Regions from separate parts of the Streptomyces sp. P9-2 genome, predicted to be linked through region 4. Evidence: riboswitches for the same ligand, from Rfam matches in the RefSeq annotation. Region 4 holds a riboswitch; each other region holds the start of a gene.
The links. A riboswitch is a leader RNA that binds a small molecule or an ion and turns the genes downstream of it on or off. The one in region 4 is predicted to bind cyclic di-AMP.
Positions count from the first base shown of each region.

Region 1 (3,171 bases), 4.4 Mb from region 4:
TGCTCGGGGTCCGCGGGCACCTTCAGACCGAGCGCGAGACCCGCGCGCAGCGCGACGCGGGTGTGCCCCTCGGGCGACAGGTGCAGCCGGTCCGCGTCCCACGCCCTGCGGTCCTGCACACTCCGCAGCGACCACAGGTCGAGCACCGGACAGCCGTACCGGTCGGCGACCGCCCGCACGTGCCCGTTGTACGTCGCGATCTTGCCGCGCAGATGCTTGAGCAGCGGGACCCCCCGGGTGTCGAACCCGGTGGTCACCATCACTGTCCCGGCCACCGCGGCCAGCTGCGCGACCGCCTTCTCGAAGCGCTCGGCCACCTCGTCCGGGTCGGTGCCCGGACGCAGGATGTCGTTGCCGCCGGCGCAGAAGGAGACCAGGTCGGGGGCGAGTTCGACGGCCCGGGGGACCTGGTCGGCCACGATCTGGTCCAGCAGCTTGCCGCGCACCGCGAGATTGACGTACCGGAAGTCGCCCTCGGGCCTGCGGTCGGCGAGCAGAACGGCGAGGCGGTCGGCCCAGCCGACGAACGCCCCGTCGGGGCCGGGGTCGCCGACGCCCTCGGTGAAGCTGTCCCCCACCGCCACGTACGACCCGATCACTGTTGCCTTGTCACTCTTCGAATCGTCTGCCACAGCCGGACATGATTCACCTTCGGATGTGACCTACGCGACCGTAGGCGGGGGTTGACGCGCGGTGAGATAAGCCACTTCAAGGTTTGGCCAAGCCAGGAATAGGTACGGCCCGGCGCGGACACGTGCCCGGACACGGACGCTGACACACCGGAGGCCGGGCCCCGTGGATCGGGGTCCGGCCTCAGGCGTGCGTGTCAGGAAGGGTGCCGCTCGGGTGTCAGATGGAGACGCCCTTGCCGCGCAGGTACGAGATCGGGTCCACGTCCGAGCCGTAGTCCGGGCTGGTGCGGATCTCGAAGTGCAGGTGCGGGCCGGTCACGTTGCCGGTCGCACCGGAGAGACCGACCTGCTGGCCGGCGCTCACCGTCTGGCCCGCCGAGACGGACAGCGAGGAAAGGTGGGCGTACTGGGCGTAGTGGCCGTCGTTCAGCTGGATGACGACCTGGTTGCCGTACGCGCCGCCCCAGCCGGCGGAGACGACGGTGCCGGCGCCGACGGCCTTCAGGGAGGTGCCGGTCGGGACGCTGAAGTCGACACCGGTGTGGTAGCCGCTGGACCACATGCTGCCGGCCACCTTGTAGGCGGTGCCGATGCCGCCGCCGGGCACCGGGGAGGTGAAGCCGGAGGCGGGGGCGGTCTGCGCGGACGCCTCGTCGGAGGAGGTCTCCTCGGCGGCCTTCTGCGCGGGCTGCTCGGCCGGCTTCTCGGCCTTGGGCGCGGCGGGCTTGGCGGTCTGCGGCGAAGTGGACTGCTGCGGCGCGCTCTTGGCGGCGGCCTTGCCGTCGATCGAGAGCTTCAGACCCGGGTGGATGAGCGACGGGTCGTCACCGACGGCCTCGCGGTTGTCCGCGTAGAGCTGCTTCCAGCCACCGTCGACGTGCTCGGCCTCGGCGATCTTGGCGAGGTAGTCGCCGGCCTTCACGGTGTACGTGCGGGTCTCGCCGTTCTTGTCGGCCTTGGCCTGCTGACCGGTGACGGACAGCGACTGGACCGAGGCCTCGGGGGCGGACTGCGGCGTCGCGGCGTGGGCGCCGGCGGCGCCGAGGAACGGCAGGGCGAGAGCGGCGCCACCGGTTCCGGCGACGGCGATGGAGCGGGTGAAACGCTGAGCCTTGGTGCGGCGGTGCTTACCCTTCGCGGGCATGTCGAATTCCTCTCCGGCGCCTACGAGGTGAGCTGTCGGGTGCGGACTGGAGATGTCCGGCCGCGTTGCTGCGCGGCTTAACCCCAAGCCTGTTTCCGGGGCCCGGAACAGGCAGTTGTACCTGTGGGTCCCCCGCTCCTGCCGTACGTCGGGTCAGTGTGTGCGGGCTCCGGGCGGCGGCAGGATTAGGCGTCCGTCCGGATCGGTTGGGAACGTAAGCGACCGCGACGCGGCGAAACAAGCGGGTGTTCCCGCGAACCCGCTTTTTCCGTGATCGAAAGGGGGAAATGACGTCACCGTGCGTCGATCTCGTGAGCGTCGCGCGGGCGAATTCCCTTGTCATGCAAGGGGATTACGTGGACATGGCGACAGCGTACGGTCACCGATATGACGATGCTCACGCGACCCCTCCTCAATTCCCTCCCTATGGGGGCACGTTCTCCTCAAGCTCCCCAATCGGACAGATCGCCCGTTTTGCATTCATGACGGACGGGACAGGTGACGCAATCGCGACATCTCGATCTTGGCGAGACCGGCCTGCAATCCGTCTCTCATGAACAAACAAAAAGCGACACAATCCAACGTCGCGGAGACCGCCGACAACTCATTGCCCCAGGCAGGCATGTCGTATCGTCGAGTGGTGCCCGTCGACGAGCCGCGGCGACGGCGCGGAGTGGGAGGAGCCGTCCGTGACGCAGGAGATCCCGTCGACCGAGCCCCAGCTGACCGGGGTGCGCAATTTCCGCGACGTGGGCGGGCTGCCCACGATGGACGGCCGGCGGGTGCGGCACGGGGTGCTGTTCCGCAGCGGTCACCTCGCCCACGCGACCGCGGAGGACGCCGCCTTCCTGGCCTCGCTCGGTCTGCACACCGTGTTCGACTTCCGTAACGCGGCCGACCAGAAGCTGGAGGGCCCGGACGTCACGCTGCCGGGCGTGCGCAACGTCAACCTGCCGCTGAGCGACCCGGCCGACGGCGCGGAGTTCTGGAAGATGGTGCGCGACGGCGACCTGGACCAGCTGCGCGCGATCCTCGCCGACGGCCAGGGCGCCGACCGGATGATCACCTCGTACCGCATGATCATCAAAGAGCGCACCTCCGAGCACTCCCAGGTGCTGCGCGCGCTCGCCGAGGACAGCGTGCCCACACTGATGCACTGCGCGGCCGGGAAGGACCGCGCGGGCCTGTCGGTGGCGGTGACGCTGCTCGCCGTGGGCGTGGAGCGCGACGCGATCGTCGAGGACTACCTGAAGTCCAACGCCAAGCACCGCCGCTACAAGGTGCGGCGCAGCGGCAGCTCCGCCGAGGCCTACTCCCCCGAGGTGATGGAGCTGCTCAGCCCGCTCTTCGACGCGCGCGAGGAGTATCTGGCGGCCGCCTTCGAAACGGTCGAGG
Region 1 covers NZ_CP192633.1:6,070,030-6,073,200, reverse strand. The annotation lists gene ACQY0Z_RS27430 (SGNH/GDSL hydrolase family protein) at 1-599, opposite strand, end outside; gene ACQY0Z_RS27425 (M23 family metallopeptidase) at 850-1,776, opposite strand; cyclic di-AMP (ydaO/yuaA leader) riboswitch at 1,781-1,945, opposite strand; gene ACQY0Z_RS27420 (tyrosine-protein phosphatase) at 2,466-3,171, shown strand, end outside.
Region 1: linked by a shared signal. The riboswitch ahead of ACQY0Z_RS27425 (M23 family metallopeptidase) and the one ahead of ACQY0Z_RS07875 (M23 family metallopeptidase) in region 4 are both predicted to bind cyclic di-AMP.

Region 2 (3,171 bases), 980 kb from region 4:
ACCCTTTCTTCGGCGGTGGTGTCCGGCCGCCGCTCCTGGCCCGAGCGGCGATGCAGAGCCGGTCACCTGGGGCAGGACGCTAGGCCCGGCCGCGCGGCGCGGGATGCGGGTTGTGCGGAAGTGTTGCCCATGGACCGCCGGGTGACCGTAAGTGACCGTCGAATCGTGTACGGCGCTTCGTTCTCACTCAGGGTGATGACCGATGTGGTGAAGGCGGGAAGGGCGAGGGCGGCGGAATGCTATGGGACGCCCCTGGCTAGGCTCCGGCCTCATGGACGTACTCATCCACCTCTTCGTCGGCCTGCACATCATCGGCATCGCGTCGCTGCTCGGCGGCTTCCTCACCCAGATGAAGGCGATGGGCGCGGGCACCGCCCGCTTCGTCCCCGCGATGCTGCACGGCGCGCTGACGATGCTGGTCACCGGCGTGATCCTGGTGGGCCTCAACCAGGCCCAGGACTACTCCGTGGACAACATCAAGATCGGCGTGAAGCTGGCGCTGCTGATCGTGATCCTCGGCCTGGTCTATGTGAAGCGGGACGAGGAGAAGGTGGACAAGGGCGTCTTCGGCCTGGTCGGCCTGCTGACCGTGGCGAACATCTTCATCGCGGTCCTCTGGACCTGAGCCGCGTCCCCGGAACGCCGGGGCCCGCCCTCGACACGGAACCGCCGACCGAGCCTCTCCGGCCCGGTCGGCGGTTTTCGTATGTGCGCCCTCTGCGTCCTCTGCGTCCTGTGCGCCCGTGCCGTCAGGCCGGCCGGACGATGCTGTGGATCGCGGAGTCGCCGTCGTAGAAGATCGACTCCTCGCGGACGTACGTGCCCGGCTTCGGGGCGTGGATCATCATGCCGTTGCCGATGTAGAGACCCACGTGGGTGACGTCGTCGTAGAAGAAGACCAGGTCACCGGGCTGCGCCTGGGACACCGGGACGGTGGTGCCGGCGTTCACCTGGTCGTAGGTGGTGCGCGGGAGGGAGACGCCGGCGGCCTTCCAGGCGGCCTGGGTCAGCCCCGAGCAGTCGTAGGAGCCGGGACCGGTCGCGCCCCAGACGTACGGCTTGCCGATCTGCGCGCGGGCGAAGGCGAGGGCCTTCTCGGCCTTGGTGCCGTACGACGAGTCGGCGGGCGGGGTCTCGGTCGAGCCGGACCCGGATCCGGACCCGGTGCCCTCCGAGGTGCCGCCGCCCTGCTGCGCGGCCTCCTCGCGGGCCTGCTCCTGCTCCGCCTGCTGCCGGGCCAGCTCCGCGGCCTTGCGGGCGGCCGCCTCCTGCTTGCGCTTCTCGATCGCGGCGAGCCGCGCCTTCTCCTCGGCGGTCAGCTTCGACAGCAGTTCGCGCGCGTCGGCGAGCTTCTTCTGGACGGTGGCCTTCGCCGTTTTCAGGTCGCCCTGCGTCTCGGTGAGCGTTTGGAGGCTCTCGGTGGCCTCCTGCCGCTTCTTCATCGTCTCGGTCTGCTGGGTGACGTAGTCGTCGACCGCCGCCTTCTGGCGGCCGGTCATCCGGTCCAGCACCTGACGCTGGTCGAAGATGTCCTGCGGGGTCTCCGCGAGCAGGAACGTCGCGGTGTCGGGCATGCCCGCGCCGGTGCGGTACTGGGCAGCCGCGTAGGAGCCCAGCTCGGCGCGCGCCTCGTTCAGCTTCTGCGTGCGCTGCGCCACGTCGTCGAGGAGGGTGTCGACGCGCTTGCGCTGCTTGGTGGTCTTCTCCTTGGCCGCGTTGTACTTCTCGGTCGCCGACTCGGCCTGCCGGTAGAGGTCGCCGACCTTCTTCTCCACCTCCTCCAGGCTCGGCCGGTCCTCGCCGGGAGAGGCGTTGGCCGTCTGGGAGAGCAGGGCCACAGAGGTGAGCGCGGCCGTGGCGAGGGCCGGGGTGCGTATGCCTGCCACGCGCGTGCCGGGGGTGCGCGACTTGCGGTGCGACGCCAAGGGAGGCGACTCCTTCCGGTGCTCCGCCTACCGGGTTAGCTGTCGGGTTCGGGCGGGTGGAAGGGTTGCCCTACGGCCTCTCCGAAGAGTGGGCCGATTCACCCCAAGTCTCGGTGGGTCCCCGGCTCCGGCTGCCCTGGCGGACAGTGACGGACTCGGCGGGGGCCGCGCGGCCCGGCGAGGTTCGCCGGCGGGGGACGAGCGGCCCGGACGGCACGGTAGCCAACTGGTGTGGTCCTTGTGAAGGTTGATGGGTGATATGCCCGATACATTTTCGTGACCTTCTTGGGGATGTCACGCACGGTGAGGCGCTGACCGTGGAGGGTGCCCGCCGGGGCGCCCCCGCGAGGGGCCGGGGGATGTTCCCGGGGCGGGCCCGGGTTGTCGGTGGAGCGCCCTAGACTCGGAGAGCGATGAGCAGCCTCTTTGACGACAGCTTCCTGGCGGACCTCCAGGCCCAGCGCGGCCCGGCGGACGAGCCCCCGCCGCCGCCCGAGGACGAGCACGCCCCGGAGCCCCTGCCGGACGACCTGTTCGGCGGGAAGTTCGACGTGCCCCCGGAGCGGGACTCCTACTACCGGGACGGCGCCCCGCGGCCGGTGATCGACTCCGCCGCGCTGCTCGAGGGGCTGAACGACAACCAGCGCGCCGCGGTCGTGCACTCCGGCTCCCCGCTGCTCATCGTCGCCGGTGCCGGGTCCGGCAAGACCCGTGTGCTCACCCACCGCATCGCCTACCTGCTCGCCGAGCGGGACGTCCACCCGGGCCAGATCCTCGCGATCACCTTCACCAACAAGGCCGCGGGCGAGATGAAGGAGCGCGTCGAGCAGCTCGTCGGGCCCCGGGCGAACGCGATGTGGGTCATGACGTTCCACAGCGCGTGCGTGCGCATCCTGCGCCGCGAGTCCAAGAGGCTCGGCTTCACGTCGTCCTTCTCGATCTACGACGCCGCCGACTCCAAGCGTCTGATGGCCCTGGTCTGCCGCGACCTGGACCTCGACCCCAAGCGCTTCCCGCCGAAGTCCTTCAGCGCGAAGATCAGCAACCTGAAGAACGAGCTGATCGACGAGGAGGACTTCGCCGCGCAGGCCACGGACGGGTTCGAGAAGACCCTCGCCCAGGCCTACGCGCTCTACCAGTCGCGCCTGCGCGAGGCGAACGCGCTGGACTTCGACGACCTGATCATGACGACGGTCAACCTGCTCCGTGCCTTCCCGGACGTCGCCGAGCACTACCGCCGCCGCTT
Region 2 covers NZ_CP192633.1:691,235-694,405, reverse strand. The annotation lists gene ACQY0Z_RS03160 (hypothetical protein) at 272-625, shown strand; gene ACQY0Z_RS03155 (C40 family peptidase) at 750-1,925, opposite strand; cyclic di-AMP (ydaO/yuaA leader) riboswitch at 1,950-2,086, opposite strand; gene pcrA (DNA helicase PcrA) at 2,339-3,171, shown strand, end outside.
Region 2: linked by a shared signal. The riboswitch ahead of ACQY0Z_RS03155 (C40 family peptidase) and the one ahead of ACQY0Z_RS07875 (M23 family metallopeptidase) in region 4 are both predicted to bind cyclic di-AMP.

Region 3 (3,171 bases), 790 kb from region 4:
CACGGGCCGGCCCTGCTCGGACGGGACGCCGACGACGAAGCCGACCTCGGCCTCGATGTCCAGCCGCACGGAGGGGCCGAAGACCGGGGCGGGGTCGGCGGGCGCCTTGCGCTGCCCGGAGGGGCGCACCACGTCGGTGCCGGACACCACGACGGTGCCGGAACGGCCGTGGTAACCGATCGGCAGGTGCTTCCAGTTGGGGGTGAGGGAGTCCTCGGCGTCGGGGCGGAAGATCTGCCCGACGTTCCGCGCGTGGTTCTCCGAGGCGTAGAAGTCGACGTAGTCCGCGACCTCGAACGGGAGATGGAGCGTCACCTCGGACAGCGGGTGGAAGAAGGGCTCGACCGTCTCCCGGTGCGCCGGGACCGTCACCCAGGCGGTGAGCGCGCGGCGCACGTCCGACCAGGCCGTGCGGCCCGCCGCCAGCAGCGGGTTGAGGGTGGGGCAGGCGAGCAGGGAGGCGTAGGGGGAGCCCAGGGCGTGTGCCGCCGCGCCGGCGTCGAGGACGTGGTCGCCCAGCCGGACGCCCACGGTGCGCTCCGCCGAACCGGGGAGCGAGAAGACGCCGTACGGCAGGTTGTGCGGGCCGAAGGGGTCGCCCTCGGGGACATCGAAGGGGGGCATCGGGTGCTGCCTCGCTTTCGTGTGCGCGGGTGGGCCACGTGTCCGTGGCCGAGCCACACGTTACGGGGTCGCGTCCCGGCGGTCTCCTGTTACAGGGGACGACTTCCCGAGGCCGGGTCCGGTGGAGCGCTCGGTGTTCCGGTCACACGGGGAAACAGCTCTCATCCGGTCGCGATCCGGCGGCAGAGGACAGCAAAACGCACCCAATGCGAGGGCATACGGGCGTGGTGAATCGGACGGTCCTCTTGTCCGTATTCTCTGATCATGGCCGCACCCACCGATTGTTCTCTCATCGCCACCGACCTGGACGGGACGCTGCTGCGCGGTGACGACACCCTTTCCGACCGCTCCCTCGCCGCCCTCGCCCGGGCCGGACGGGCCGGTGCCCGGCACCTCGTGGTGACGGGCCGGCCGGCCCCCAGAGTGCGGCCGCTTCTCGACGACCTCGGCTGCACGGGGCTCGCGGTGTGCGGACAGGGGGCGCAGGTCTACGACGCCGCCGCGGGGCGGATGCTGTGGTCGGTCCGGCTGGACCGGGAGCTGGCGGAGACCGCGCTCGGCAAGATCGAGGCCGAGGTGGGGGAGGTGTACGCCGCGGTCGACCAGGACGGGGTCGACGGGCTGACGCTGATCGAGCAGGGCTACCGGATGCCGCACCCGACGCTGCCGTCGGTGCGGGTGGAGCGGCGCGACGACCTGTGGGCGAAGCCGATCAGCAAGGTGCTGCTGCGCCACCCGGCGCTGTCGGACGACGCGCTGGCGGCGGCGGCCCGCTCCGTGGTCGGCTCGCTGGCCACGGTCACCATGTCGGGGCCGGGCACGGTGGAGCTCCAGCCGTGCGGGGTCACCAAGGCGACGGGGCTGGCGCTGGCCGCCGAGCACCTGGGGCTGCGCCCCGAGGACACGATCGCCTTCGGGGACATGCCGAACGACGTCCCCATGTTCCGGTGGGCGGGCCACGGCGTCGCCATGGCCAACGCGCATCCGGAGCTGAAGGCGGTGGCCGACGAGGTCACCCTGTCGAACGAGGACGACGGCGTGGCCGTCGTCCTCGAGCGACTGTTCGGGCAGGTGGCCGGTGTCGGCCGTCAGAGGTCGGCTCAGTACGCGCCGAAGACGTTGTCGATCGAGCCGTAGCGGTCGGCGGCGTAGTTGCAGGCCGCGGCGATGTTGGCGACCGGGTCGAACGGGTCGAAGGCGGTGCCGGGCACGTGGTACGCCTGGAAGGTCGGGTCGATGACCTGCAGCAGGCCCTTCGACGGGGTGCCCTTCGCGGCGTTGGAGTCCCACAGGTTGATGGCGGCCGGGTTGCCGGACGACTCCCGCATGATGTTGCGGTGGATGGAGTCGTAGGAGCCGGGGATGCCGTTCTGCGCCATGATGTCCATCGCCTCGCGGATCCAGCCGTCGAGGTTGTCCGGGTACGCGGTCGTGGAGGCGGCGGTCGTGGCCTGGGCCGAGGGGGCCGCGGAGGCGCTGGTGGCCCCGAACAGCGGCAGCGCGACCACGGCGACGCCGGTGCCGGCGACGGCAAGGGTGCGGACGAGGCGACGGGGCGAAGCGAAAGCGGGCATGTCTGGGTCCTCTCCTACGCCTGCGAGGTGAGCTGTCGGGTTCGGGCGGGAGAGTGCCCGGCCGTGCCCCTGCGGGCATGGCTTCACCCCGAGCCGTCCCGGCGTGGTGTCCGGTACGGCGGCTTACCTGGGTCCCCCGCTCCTGCCGTGCGTGAGTTGGTCGTCGGGTGTGATGCGGGTGGCGGCAGGACTAGGCGTCCACCCGGCAGGCCCGGAACGTATGCGAGAGCAGATGTCGGGAACAAGTGCGACGATCACGCAACACCCCGTTTGATCTTGAGATGGGTGTTTTTGAACGTTTGATCCTTTGCGGTCGCCAAGCGTCAACTCCGTTGCGTGGAGCGGAAGGACGGGGGTGTGCGAGGGTGTCCCGGTGATCGCCCGGCGCGTGACTCACTTCACGGAACGGCGACCCCGAGCGCATTTGTGGCCAAGGGGAATTCGCTCACCAATAACGGCAAATCGGACCCAGGGGTGGGGCAGGATGGTTCAGGGGTCACTGTGTCCGGGAAGCTGAGGTATGTCCGTTGTTATCAGCCGAACAAAAACACTCCGCTTCTGATCCCGTATCGCCCTGCTTGTGACCCCGGGCCCTGGCGGTGATCGAAACCTGACCGGATACGCTGACTCGAGTGGTGGCAGCGACCTATCGACAAACCGTGTAACCGCCAGCAGACACCAGCAGACAGGAGACCCCTCGTGACCGTCGTCGGGCCGTTCGGGCTGAGCGTGCGGGACCAGGCTCTGGAAGCCGATGTCCAGGCCGGATTGACGGCTGTCGAGGAAGGGCTGCTCGAAGCCACCAAGAGCGAGGTGCCGTTCATCACGGAGGCCGCGCAGCACCTGGTGCGGGCCGGCGGCAAGCGGTTCCGCCCGCTGCTCGTCATGCTGGCCGCCCGGTTCGGCGACCCCTACGCGCCCGGCGTCGTGCCGTCGGCCGTCGTGGTGGAGCTCACCCACCTGGCCACGCTGT
Region 3 covers NZ_CP192633.1:873,620-876,790, reverse strand. The annotation lists gene fahA (fumarylacetoacetase) at 1-624, opposite strand, end outside; gene ACQY0Z_RS04090 (HAD family hydrolase) at 889-1,761, shown strand; gene ACQY0Z_RS04085 (transglycosylase SLT domain-containing protein) at 1,725-2,198, opposite strand; cyclic di-AMP (ydaO/yuaA leader) riboswitch at 2,201-2,371, opposite strand; gene ACQY0Z_RS04080 (polyprenyl synthetase family protein) at 2,898-3,171, shown strand, end outside.
Region 3: linked by a shared signal. The riboswitch ahead of ACQY0Z_RS04085 (transglycosylase SLT domain-containing protein) and the one ahead of ACQY0Z_RS07875 (M23 family metallopeptidase) in region 4 are both predicted to bind cyclic di-AMP.

Region 4 (3,171 bases):
TCGGCGACCCGGACGCCCCCCGCCTGTTCGGCCCCGGCGCCTACCAGGGCGGACGGCTGCGCCTGGTCGAGACCCGGCCGATCGGCGACGTCGTCCTGATGCGCTACGAGCCCACCGCGCCGGGCACCGGTCCGCTGCCGTCCGCCGCCGACCGCCACTGGCTCGCCCTCGCCTGCGAGCTGGCCGCCCGGTGCCCGCCCTCCGAGACCGCGTTCAGCGTCGGCGCGGTCGTGGTCGCCGCCGACGGCACCGAGCTGGCGCGGGGCCACTCCCGTGAGGGCGACGACCCCGTGGTGCACGCGGAGGAGGCCGCGCTCGCCAAGGCCGACCCCACCGACCCGCGGCTGGCCGGCGCCACCGTCTACTCCAGCCTGGAGCCGTGCGCCCGCCGCGCGTCCCGGCCGGCGCCCTGCGCGCGGCTGATCCTGGACGCGGGGGTGCGCCGGGTGGTCACCGCCTGGCGGGAGCCGGACACCTTCGTGACGGACGCCGACGGCAGCGCCGTACTGGCCGAGGGGGGCGCCACGGTGGTGGTGCTGCCGGAGTTCGAGCAGCTTGCGAAAGCGCCGAACGCGCACCTGCTGGGCGGTTGAACGCACCCACAGGGAAGGGATGTGCGGAGCACCCCGCGGATGCCGTACACTGGTGTTCACCGACGCGGGGTGGAGCAGCTCGGTAGCTCGCTGGGCTCATAACCCAGAGGTCGCAGGTTCAAATCCTGTCCCCGCTACTGAAGGCCGAGGGCCGGAATCCGAAAGGGTTCCGGCCCTCGGTGTTTCTCCACGACACCACCGCCGCCCCGCCTTTCACGCACAGTGAGCGAACGGCGCCGCAGCGCATAACAACTGAGGCACCGTCAGATTCGACGGGTCGTCGGACGCCCGGTCAACTCGCCCGTTTTCGCCCGCTCATGGTGCTTAAGTCCGTGCGGAAATCGTTAACGATCAAGAGGAACGGCTTGGAATCCGGCCCCCGCGTCTATTAACGTTCGATAACGCAGCGCGGTCGTCCCAGCCGTCACAGAAGTCGGCTCCGTGCGCACGCGCCGAATCCCGCAAGGGAACCGGGGAACCACCACCATGGGGTGAATCGGGCGGATACCGCCGTGGGAACACGGTTCGTATACGCGCGTAGGAGACCTTCCTGCTCCGAACCCGTCAGCTAACCCGGTAGGCGAAGAAGGAAGGAAAGGAGCGCGCCCACGTGGCGTCCAACCCGCCTGCCCCCGAGGCCCCGTTCAAGCCGAGCGACACCTTCGCCTACGGCGCCCCCGGCGCCGAAGAGGGCCCCTTCGAGGAGTGGAACCCCACCGCGGAGTCCGTCCGGCCCGTGCGCGGCCGGCACCGCGTCGCCAAGCAGCGCGGAGGCGGACTCGCCCGCAGCTCCACCGTCCTGGGCGTCGGCGTCATAGCCGCCGTCGGCGCCGGCGGCATGGCCAGCGCCCAGACCGGCAAGCCGCCCGTCTCCATCTCCATGCCCGACCTGCCCAACGTGGGTTCCCTCATCTCCGACGAGGAAACACCGAAGGGCTCCAGCACCCCCCTCAGCGACATCGGCCGGATGGCCGCCGCCGACGCGGGCGCCGAGGAGGGCGCCGCCGACGCCGGCGAGGCGCTGCGCGCCCGCATCATGGCCCAGGTCGAGCAGCAGCAGGGCCAGGCGCAGAACAAGGCGCAGGCCGCCGCCCTCGCCGCCGCCGAGAAGGAGGCCGCCGAGGCCGCCGCCAAGGCGGAGAAGGAGGCCAAGGAGAAGGCCGAGGCCGCCAAGAAGAAGGCGGAGGAGGAGGCCGCGAAGAAGGCCGAGGCCGAGCGCCTCGCCGAGCTGGCCAAGCAGTACGCGCTGCCGACCTCCTCGTACACCATCACCTCGACCTTCGGTCAGGCCGGCGCCTACTGGTCCTCCGGCTACCACACGGGCCTCGACTTCGCCGCCCCCACCGGCACCCTGATCAAGGCGGTGCACACCGGCACGATCACCTCCGCCGGCTGGGACGGCTCGTACGGCTACAAGACCGTGCTCACCCTCGACGACGGCACCGAGGTCTGGTACGCCCACCAGTCGTCGATCAACGTCAGCGTCGGCCAGAAGGTCAACACCGGCGACGTGATCGGCCGCGTCGGCGCCACCGGCAACGTCACCGGCGCCCACCTCCACCTCGAGGTGCACACCGGCTCCGGCAGCGTCGACCCGGCCGCCTGGCTGGCCGGCAAGGGCCTTTCCATCTGAACCACCCGGCGGCCGTCTCCCGGCCGCCGACGCCGTGAACGCCGGCAGCCCCGACGACGACCCCCCGACGTCAGGGCTGCCGGTTCGGTATGTCCGGGGTTCTTTCCTCAGCGGCGGTAGGGGTTCTCCCCGTACGCCGGGTACGGCGGCTGCGCCGGCCACACGGCGGGCATGGGCCCGTACGCCCACCCCGCGCCGTACGGCACCGGGGGCGCCGTGAGCCGGGCCGCGTGCTCCAGCGCGGGGCGGGCCGCCGCGCGCCGGCGCCACAGCTCCAGCAGCAGCTCCCGCTCCCGCGTCACGAAGTCCGCCCCCGCCTTCCCCGCGCGGCCCCGGTTCCGCAGGAACGCCAGCTGGGTCGCGTACGCCTCGTACTGGGTGACCGCGCGGGCCGCGGGCTTCCCTCCGTGCTCGCGGGCGAACTTCCGGGCGAGGCGACGCGCCCGCATCGAGCCCAGCGCGAACGGCTCCGCCGGACGCAGCCAGCCCGCCACCGCGTACGCGGGCAGCTCCGTGCGCACCGTCCGCAGCTCCCGCTGCCGCGTCCACACCACCAGCCAGGTCAGCAGCCCGAACGTCGGCACCATGAACGCCCCGTACACCGCGATGAAGCCGAACTGGCCGAGCGTGGCCGAGCCGTTCCACAGGGCGTGCATGCCCATCGCGAGCAGCAGCCCGGCCAGGGGGAGGAGGACACGCCGCACCCGCTGCCGGTCGGCGGCCAGCGCGGCCGCGCCGAAGCCGATGCCGGTGAGCACGGTGAACAGGGGGTGCGCGAAGGGCGACATGACGATGCGGACGAAGAAGGTCGCCGCCGTGACGGAGGCGATGCCGCTGCCGCCGGTGAGCTGGTCGGTGCCGAAGGCGTTGCCCAGGTAGAGGACGTTCTCGGTGAACGCGAAACCGGTCGCGGTGAACCCGGCCGCCACCACGCCGTCGAGGATC
Region 4 covers NZ_CP192633.1:1,666,960-1,670,130, forward strand. The annotation lists gene ACQY0Z_RS07865 (dihydrofolate reductase family protein) at 1-593, shown strand, start outside; tRNA gene ACQY0Z_RS07870 (tRNA-Met) at 657-730, shown strand; cyclic di-AMP (ydaO/yuaA leader) riboswitch at 1,034-1,191, shown strand; gene ACQY0Z_RS07875 (M23 family metallopeptidase) at 1,204-2,226, shown strand; gene ACQY0Z_RS07880 (PrsW family intramembrane metalloprotease) at 2,334-3,171, opposite strand, start outside.